3 regions of the Nitrosospira sp. Nsp13 genome follow, and region 3 is predicted to be linked to each of the others. Evidence: predicted binding sites of a transcription regulator. Region 3 holds the regulator's gene; each other region holds the start of a gene.
The links. The regulator sigma-54, encoded in region 3, starts transcription at its own class of promoters, with help from an activator protein. The targets are predictions, from matches to a motif close to TGGCACNNTTCCTGCT.
Positions count from the first base shown of each region.

Region 1: glnA (type I glutamate--ammonia ligase) is a predicted target of sigma-54. The motif match lies at 1,491-1,506, and genes of this name have one in related genera.
Region 2: BLO43_RS06390 (N-acyl amino acid synthase FeeM domain-containing protein) is a predicted target of sigma-54. The motif match lies at 1,653-1,668, and genes of this name have one in related genera.

Region 1 covers NZ_FMVD01000002.1:48,339-51,622, forward strand. Annotated here, with positions in the region: gene glnA (type I glutamate--ammonia ligase) at 1-1,389, opposite strand, end outside; gene BLO43_RS03770 (rhodanese-like domain-containing protein) at 1,656-2,108, shown strand; gene BLO43_RS03775 (undecaprenyl-diphosphate phosphatase) at 2,162-2,986, opposite strand.
Region 2 covers NZ_FMVD01000004.1:37,716-40,999, forward strand. Annotated here, with positions in the region: gene BLO43_RS06380 (thioredoxin family protein) at 1-356, shown strand, start outside; gene BLO43_RS06385 (inositol monophosphatase family protein) at 360-1,142, shown strand; gene BLO43_RS06390 (N-acyl amino acid synthase FeeM domain-containing protein) at 1,898-2,680, shown strand; gene BLO43_RS06395 (SGNH/GDSL hydrolase family protein) at 2,840-3,284, shown strand, end outside.
Region 3 covers NZ_FMVD01000007.1:65,729-69,012, reverse strand. Annotated here, with positions in the region: gene hprK (HPr(Ser) kinase/phosphatase) at 1-399, opposite strand, end outside; gene raiA (ribosome hibernation-promoting factor, HPF/YfiA family) at 536-868, opposite strand; gene BLO43_RS09955 (RNA polymerase factor sigma-54) at 889-2,364, opposite strand; gene lptB (LPS export ABC transporter ATP-binding protein) at 2,536-3,258, opposite strand; gene lptA (lipopolysaccharide transport periplasmic protein LptA) at 3,280-3,284, opposite strand, start outside.

The DNA.
Region 1 (3,284 bases), on a different contig from region 3:
AAATTCTACCGGATGAGTGGTCATGCGAAAGCGCGTGACTTCCTCCATCTTGAGCTCGATGTAGGCATCGATCATATCATTTGAAAACACGCCGCCGCGGGTGAGGAAATTGCGATCCTTGTCCAGGTTGTCCAGCGCTTCATCCAGCGAAACGCAGGGATTCGGAATGCTCGCCGCTTCTTCGGGAGGAAGATCATAAAGATTCTTGTCCATGGGGTCACCCGGATGCGTCTTGTTCTGGATGCCGTCCAGTCCCGCCATCATTAACGCAGTGAAGGCCAAATAGGGATTGGCGGTGGGATCGGGAAAACGCACTTCGATGCGCCTTCCTTTGGGACTGTTGGCATAAGGGATCCGCACCGCGGCGGATCGGTTGCTTACCGAGTAGGCAAGATTGATCGGCGCTTCAAAACCCGGAACCAGGCGCTTGTAGGAATTGGTGCCTGGATTGGTAATGGCATTCAAGGCCTTGGCATGTTTGATAATGCCGCCGATGTAAAATAGCGCCATTTCGGAAAGTCCGGCATAGCCATTTCCCGAAAACAGATTTTGTCCGGCCTTCCAGATTGATTGATGCACATGCATGCCGGAACCGTTGTCTCCGACAATGGGTTTTGGCATGAAGGTTGCCGTTTTGCCGTAAGAGTGGGCCACGTTGTGCACCACATATTTGAATACCTGGGTCCAGTCAGCACGCTTTACCAGGCTGCTGTACTTGGTGCCGATTTCGCACTGCCCGGCAGTTGCGACTTCGTGGTGGTGGACTTCAACCTCCACCCCCATCTCTTCCAGCGCCAGACACATGGCAGAACGAATGTCGTGCAAAGAGTCGATCGGAGGAACGGGGAAATATCCACCTTTTACGGCCGGCCGGTGCCCTGTATTGCCTCCTTCGTATTTTTCCGCGGAATTCCACGCCGCTTCCTCGGATTCTATTTTTACTGAACAACCGGACATGTCCGCATGCCAGGTGACAGAGTCAAAAATGAAGAATTCGGGTTCGGGGCCGAAGTATGCGGTATCGCCGATGCCGGTCGATTTGAGATAGGCTTCGCCACGTTTTGCCAACGAACGCGGATCACGGTCATAACCCTTGCCATCCGAAGGTTCGACCACGTCACAGGTGATGAGCAATGTAGCCTCATCCATGAACGGATCCATATGAGCGGTCTCGGGATCGGGCACCAGCAACATGTCGGAAGCCTGAATACCCTTCCAGCCGGCAATGGAAGAGCCATCGAACGCATGGCCGTCCTCAAGCTTATCCGCATCAAATGCGTGAGCTGGAAGCGTCACATGCTGCTCTTTACCGCGGGTATCGGTAAAACGCAGATCAACGAACTTGATTTCGTTTTCCTGAATCATTTTAAGAACATCAACTACCGCCATATTTTTCTCCAGACCGGAATTCAGTTATTCGATAAAGATACGTCACAAGGCGCACAAAATGGGAATTATATCAGTACGAACGTCGTCATTACTTCAAACGAATCAAACATTGTGCCAAAGGGTGCGATCAAATTATTAAAATGGGGCCGTATAGCGGGTGGGGGACGCCATACTGAATGACGGGCTTGCATCGAAGTGCCTTAGGTTACACGTGCTTCAAAAAGGAATAACATTGCATCTTTCAATCATTGCTATCTGAAGTTCATATGGAAACCATCACTGCAATACTCGAAAGGGCGCAACAACGTGCCAGAGAAATGAATTTGCCCTATGAAGGCGCATTACTCCCTGCTGAAGCACTGACGTTGCTGCAGGAAGCCCCCGGTGCCACGTTGGTGGACGTCCGCTCCCGGGCTGAATGGGATTGGGTGGGACGAATTCCAGGTGCGGTTGAAATCGAATGGCAGTCCTACCCCGGCATGCGTGCCAACCCGGACTTTCTCAACTATCTCTCAAGCCAGGTAGATAAGGAATCCATGGTGATGTTCATCTGCCGCAGTGGCGGCCGCTCGCATCAAGCTGCCGCTATTGCCACCGACTCGGGTTACGCAAATTGTTACAACATTCTAGAAGGCTTTGAAGGCGACAAGGACGCGACCGGTCACCGTGGCACCAGAGGTGGGTGGAAAGCCGCAGGACTGCCGTGGGTACAGGGTTGAGTCAGAAATTGGGAATCAAGAAACCGGTAAATTGTTTCTATCCTGATATAAATCTACGCTGCCGACCATTTGACCAACCCGGAATAAGCGGTAGCCAGCACAATGATCCCGAATCCAATTCGGTACCACGCAAATACGGTGAAGTCATGATGGCTGATAAAACGCAACAAGCCCCGTACTGCCAATAGCGCGCTGATGAACGAAGCCACAAATCCCACTATGAATACGCCAATATCGTCGAAATGCAGTATGTCGCGATGTTTGTAGACATCGTAGAAAGTGGCCGCAAACATGATGGGTATCGCCAGAAAAAAAGAGAACTCGGTCGCCGCCTTGCGTGACAAGCCAAAAAAGAGGCCGCCAATAATGGTTGCGCCCGAGCGTGAAGTACCGGGTATCAGCGCGAGGCACTGCATCAATCCAACCTTCAGCGCATGTTTCCAGTCCATGTCCTCAACCCGGTCGACATCGACTACATGCTTTCTGCGCTCAGCCCAAAGAATCAGAATTCCCCCGATGATAAACGCCATTGCCACCGGAACCGGATGAAACAGATATTGCTTGATCGTTTTGATGAACAGGAGACCGAGAATGGCAGCGGGCAGAAACGCGATGAAAAGATTCAACACAAAGCGGTTCGCGTCCTCGCTTGAGCCAATATTCCTCACTACACCACCAATCTTGACGCGATACTCCCAGCATACCGCCAATATTGCGCCTAGTTGAATCACAATTGCGAATACTTTGCCTTTCTCGTCATTGAAGTCGAGCAAGTCACTTACCAGGATTAGATGGCCGGTCGAGGAAATCGGGAGGAATTCGGTCAAGCCCTCGACAATGCCGAGGATTAAGGCCTTGATGAGCAGAAGCCAATCCATGCGGCGATTATCCGGAGAAAAGCATTTGACCCCGGATAGGCATGCATGAGCACAAGTGAGTCAGGGTGTTACTGGACAATGGGAGTATCCGATAGAGAATGGTTGTCGCGATTCGATCGGGTGATTATATTTTCGGTATTATCGCACCGAACTCCCGCTTCAGGCTAAAGAAGACCTCAAAATATTGAAGTTCCAGTCTCCGGGCAGGCAGTTTCAGGAATTGTTGATCTGTTGTAATTTGGCTTCCCAAAACCATTTCCCTGCACATTAAACCTAAATCCGGCCAACTCCCGGACTT
Region 2 (3,284 bases), on a different contig from region 3:
ATGGCATAGGAGCCATCGCCATCATGTCCAACGATCCGGCCGATTATCCCGAGGACTCATTCGATAACATGGCACAGGTAGCAAGGGAATACAATTTTCCTTTCCCCTACGTGTGGGACGAAACCCAGCAAGTCGCCAAGACGTATGGTGCGGTATGCACGCCGGATTTCTTTGGTTTTAACGACAAGCTTGAACTTCAGTACCGCGGCCGGTTGGATGCCTCGCGCAAAGAGGCCGCCCCCGCGGAAGCGCGCCGTGACCTGTTCGAGGGTATGCTTCAGGTTGTGGAAACCGGTCGCGGGCCTGATGAGCAGATCCCCAGCATCGGCTGCTCGATCAAATGGCGGACGGAATAACAGGTGCTCGATGCGGTCATTGCCGCAGTCAGAGCGGTTGCGCAACAGGAAATCATACCACGCTATCTAAGAGTTACGCGTCAGCGCAAAGCTGATGGCAGCCTGATTACCGAAGCAGATCTTGCCACGCAGGAAGCGCTGTCGCGCGAGTTGAGAAAAATTTGCCCTGGCGCTGTGGTGGGGGAGGAAATGACGGAACAGGACCAGATTGACCAATGGCTTGCTGGGGATGCGGGGCTGTGGTGCATGGACCCAATAGATGGAACCTCCAATTTCGTCAATGGCCTGCCCTATTTTGCGGTGTCGGTGGCACTGATGCGGCAGGGAAGAAGCATTCTTGGTGTCGTCTATAACCCGGTTGCAGACGAAATGTTCTACGCGGAGCAGGGCAGCGGAGCCTATCTCAATGGCGAGAAACTACCCATCAAGGAACATGTCCCGCTGCTCAGAAGTGCGATGGCGAACGTCGATTTAAAGCGGCTTAGCGCCAAACTTGCGGCAGGAGTCTGCACTGAGCGGCCTTTCTCTTCTCAGCGTAATTATGGGTCGTGCGCGCTGGAATGGTGTTACACCGCCGCCGGACGATTTGATCTCTCCCTGCACGGCGGACAGAAACTTTGGGATTACGCCGCCGGCTGCCTTATCCTGGAAGAGGCGGGGGGACACATGTGCGGTTTCGAGCAAGATGATTTCTGGGCGGAACCGCTCTGGCAACGCCCGGTCATCGCTGCACTTGATCAAGGCCTTTTCCTACAATGGCGAGATTGGGTGCGAGCGCATCGGTAAATCACCCCCTTTTCTTCAAACGCCAGTCTAGGGCCTGTTAACACTTATTTCGTACCCGTGTTGCTACACAAAAAACGCGGAGGCCGCGTTTTTTGTGTAGCAACCCCGAAGGGACGGGACGGATTTCATCCAGCCCTTCGTTACTCGCCGCTTACGGAGGCTTGCTCCGCCGCGCGGGTCATGCCTCGTGCTGGGTGAAATCCGTCACCGTCGCGGGTGCAAAATAAGTGTTAACAGGCCCTAGCCCTTCCCAACCAGGGCATCTATGAAATCAAGCAGAAGTCGATTATTTTCTGCCGCATTTCAATCAGCCTCCCCTCCCTGAACATTCGTTCCCATTAGTAGCTGGCTTTTCATATGCAACTGGATAAAAACTGTCTCCTTTCGACGACAAAAAAATATATTAATAAACAATAAGTTAATAAAAAATATAAATGAATTTATAGAATATGGCGACAATATTTATATAGCATAACCTATAACCCAATGATTATTAATCACTAAGTTTTATGGCACGGATTGTGCTTATTTGTAGTGCAATTGATTCGGTTAGCCCAACACAAGAATTTTCTACGCTGTGTGGCGTACCCAAACAAGTGCCCTCCCATGACGAATACAACCTGGTTATTTTTTGTGCGATCTATTTATCAGGGAAATGGCGGTTGTACTGAAATTTTTGTGCATACCTAATCTAATACGTCTGAGGTATTGCATCCCGGATGTGAATGACTCCGACTAAATCTCTGGACTCTGACATGCAATTAAATACGAAGGAATATTCGTACCCAAACCGCTCTCACTTCCCAGCGAGAGTTAACGAAAACTACCCCGCGCCGCACCCTTTGTCGATTGACTGGCTTCTTGATGAAACCCCCGATGAAGAATTCGTGCTGAAGCGCAGCGGTTACAATATTCGCCTAGTGGATACGCCCAGACAACGCATCAGGGCCGGCATGCTCATTGAGCGCATGTACTCATGGCGCGGTTACCACACAGACACCGCTGCTGCGGCGATGCCGGGCAATATCAACCAGCTTACGCTCGAGGCATCCAGCGAACATCAGATCTTTGGGACGCTAACACTGGGCATGGACTCCGAAGAGGGTCTGCTCGCTGATGAACTTTATGCACGGGAAATCAATAGTTTTCGTGGGAAAGGTAAAAAGGTCTGCGAACTCTCAAAGCTCGCTATAGATTCCGAGTACAGTTCAAAAGAAATGCTGGCGTCACTTTTCCACCTCGCTTATATCTTCGGTCGCAATATCCACAAAGCGACGGATTTATTTATCGAGGTTAATCCGCGTCATGCCGGATTCTACAAGCGCATGCTGGGACTCCGCCAGATCGGAGAGGAACGAACTTGCCGGCGCGTCCAGGCACCAGCGGTACTCATGCACTTGGAACTGGGATACGTGGATACCCAGATTGCTTCCCTGGCAGGCTCATACAAATCCGGCGAAAGATCTCTCTATCCTTATTTCTTTTCCCGGCATGAGGAAGCAGGGTTAGCCAGAAGGCTTCAGTGGCATAATAACTGACCCGCTGCTGTGCGGAGTCTTAGGGCTAGAATAGGGCTAGAATATAGGCGGAAATCGAGATTCCCCCGATTGCGACCTGGTAGATAGTTTTGATTGCTGTCTTCATTCGACGTATATACAATAGCCCTCCAGAGCAGAAAAATCATACTGGAGCGTGGAATGAGCAAGATACTCAACGTATGTTTACTGCTGATAACCGTATTCGTTCTACCTGTCGCATGGGCTGAGCCACCCAAATACGACTCGCTTTACGTGTTTGGCGATAGCTTGTCTGACACCGGCAATGACATTATTCTCACCAGAATTCAGAGAATTAAGCCCCCTATACCCCCTTCGGAGAGTCCTCACCGAACCTACTATAATGGCCGCTTCTCCAATGGTCCGGTTGCGGTCGAGTACTTATGGCGCCTGTTGCGGGGTAGCAATAGTGCGTCGCTTAACCCTTTTCTTGCCAATATCAATCTTCCCGCACAAGGAGGCATCAACTTTGCATTTGGCGGATCAAAGTCAGACTATTTGAACCAGATGCCCGGAGGAATTTATGTGCCGGGAGCGCTCGGTCAAATTGAATTATTCCGCAAAGCATTAAAAGGCAGACAGGCCA
Region 3 (3,284 bases):
GCGCCCCAGATAGGGGCGCAATATCCAGATCACCTCCAGGCTGGAATGCGGCGAACAGAACAGCGGAGTATGAGTGGAGTCTGCAAAAATCTTTATTGAGGCTGGCACGGGAGCGCCACCGGCGACGATAACGCACCATAGGTTGCTTTGCGCAAGCCGCTCCATATTCTGCCGCAAGGAAACAGGATCGAGCTGATTGAGATAATCAGCTTCTGGATCGTTCAGCACCTGTATCCAGTTAGGGTGGATGAAATTGAGATGACCGATTATCCCCTGTGTAGAGCGGGCGATGGCGTCATCGTCGAGTTGCCTGTCACCACCGTCCCTGCCTCCCTCCCAGGTCAGAGTCAGCTTTTGCCGCTTTTCTTCAAATAGTTGCGTGATACTGATTCGGGACATTCGATAGGGCAATAGTTGTGCAATACGATTGATGAGAATGTAGCTGTGCGTTTAAGCTACCGAATCATGACGATGGACGTTTTCCCAATGTTACAAGAGAAGACGCCAGGCTTCTACGATCCTGAATCCGTTCCGGCTACTCCGGCTGTTCCGTTTCCTGATTTTTCAACGCACCATTATTGCGGCGGCTTGTATTCTTTTCCTTGTGCCTGAGAATCTGTCGATCAAGTTTATCCACCAGACTGTCTATTGAAGCATACATATCGGCACTGTCAGTCTCCACAAAAATATCTTTCCCTTTCACGTGTACATTGGCCTCTGCCTTCTGCTGAAGTTTTTCCACTGACAGTATCACACTGACATCAATAACATGGTCGAAATGACGCGTGACCTTGCTCATCTTTGAAGCGACATAATCACGCAAGGAGGGGGTAATTTCTACGTGGTGACCAGTAAGATTTAGATTCATCATGCCTCCTGAGCTTGGGGTTAAAATGATTTACGAAGATTAACGGGAGGAATCTGAATGGACTCCCGGTATTTTGCGACAGTACGACGAGCAACCACAATGCCTTGCTGTCCCAGAATTTCTGAAATCTGACTATCACTCAGTGGTTTCTTTGCATTTTCAGCATTTACCATTTGCTTGATCAGCGCACGAATGGCGGTGGCGGAACAGGCGCCACCGGTATCGGTTGCCACGTGACTGCCAAAAAAATACTTTAACTCGAATATACCACGCGGCGTGCGCATAAATTTTTGAGTGGTCACACGCGAAATTGTGGACTCATGCAACTCAAGCGCTTCCGCAATTTCCCGCAACACCAGCGGGCGCATGGCGACTGCACCGTGCTCAAAAAACTGCCGTTGGCGATCGACGACAGCAGAGGAAACCCTCAATATAGTGCCGAAACGCTGCTGCACATTCTTGATGAGCCATTTGGCTTCATGTAACTGGCTCACGAGTCGACGCGCGGAATCATCATGGCTCCGTTTAAGGATGTCCGCATAGAGACGATTGATCTTGAGGCGCGGCATTGCCTCCGGATTGAGACTGGCTACCCAGGAACCATTGATTTTTGTTACGATCACGTCAGGGATAATGTAACGCGCTACCGCCGAACTGAATGCCGTACCCGGTCTCGGATTCAAGTGGGTGATAAGATGCTGAACTGAACGCAGGCATTCGTCATCACAATGCAACAACTTTTTGATTGTGCAAAAATCCCGTGACGCCAGACTGTCGAGATGGCTATCAACCAGAAGTAGCGCGCGATCCCGGAAGGGAGTATCTTCCGGCAGAGCGTGCAATTGCATGCTCAGGCATTCCCTCAAATTACGCGCGCCCACACCAGGCGGATCAAGATGCTGCAGATATTCAAGGGCAATGTGCAGAGCATCGATATCTATTTCAAGCTCCGGCGGCAAGAAGCTAACGAGTTCTTCCAGATCCTGAGCAAGATAGCCATCGTCATTCAAGCTGTCGATCAGTAAGCCGACAATTCGCCGGTCGCGCTCGCCGATCTGGCTCAGGCTGAGTTGCATGTTAAGATGCTCACGTAAACTGGGGGGCTCTGCCGCCTGTTGCGGAAAATCTCGCTCCTCGTCCTCATCACGCGTGCTGCGAAAAGCGCCATCGTCGCCGGACCAGTCCGATTCATCGGCCATGCCATTTTTTGTACCAGAATCGCTCTCGGTCGCAGGCATCTCTGCCATGGTGTCACCGGAGGCTTCCAGCAAATCCGGGGCGAGCGGTTCCACCGAGCTATCGAGGAGGTTAGGCCGATATTCAGTGACATCGCTACCGATGCTGTCATCCAGCTCCAGCAGGGGATTTTCCTGCACGATGCGCTCAATCTCCTGATTCAGTTCAACCGTGGAAAGCTGTAGCAACCGGATGGCTTGCTGCAATTGAGGAGTAAGCGCCAGGTGCTGCGACAGTTTAAACTGGAGGGTAGGCTTCATAATCCTAAATCCGCTGGTTGATCGCTCATTTATCAGTCTAGAATTATGATTCGTAAAGAATTTCTTTGCTATTTGATTCTCACCTTTTGGGTGAGCCTGCTACGGGGCGGATTTAGGATAGTATGGAAAAACAACGGTAAAACCGAATTCGTGCAGATCAAATCCTTATTTTCACAGCCGGAAGTGTTCCCCCAGATACACTTTTCTTACATCTTCATTATAGATGATTTCATCAGGCTTACCGCTCGCCAGCACCATACCGTCACTGATGATGTAGGCGCGGTCACAAATCCCTAGTGTTTCCCTGACGTTATGGTCGGTAATGAGAACACCGATGTCGCGTTCTTTGAGGAACTGGATAATTTTCTGGATATCCAGCACGGCAATGGGATCCACCCCGGCAAATGGCTCATCCAGCAGAATGAACCGTGGCTGCGTCGCGAGCGCCCGGGCAATTTCCACACGGCGGCGCTCACCGCCGGACAAACTGATACCCTGGCTGGTACGGATATGGCTGATATGCAGATCATGCAACAGATTATCCAGACGCTGCTGCATTTCATCGGCTGTGTAACTCTTCAATTCCAGCACCGCGCGAATATTGTCAGCCACGGAAAGCCGCCTGAAGATTGAGGCCTCCTGCGGCAGATAGCTCAAGCCCAGGCGTGCCCGCTGATGAATCGGCAGCTGAGTCAAATCGCGCTCGTCCAAGTATATGCCACCGCCGTCCAGAGGCACCAATCCAACCATCATGTAAAAACAAGTGGTTTTTCCGGCACCATTAGGCCCCAGCAGACCGACTACTTCGCCGCTGTTGACGGAAAGCGACACATCCTGCACAACCGTGCGAGATTTGTAACGCTTTCTTAGATTACCCGCTCTTAACTCACTCATCTCGGGGACGGCATTGCGACGCTACG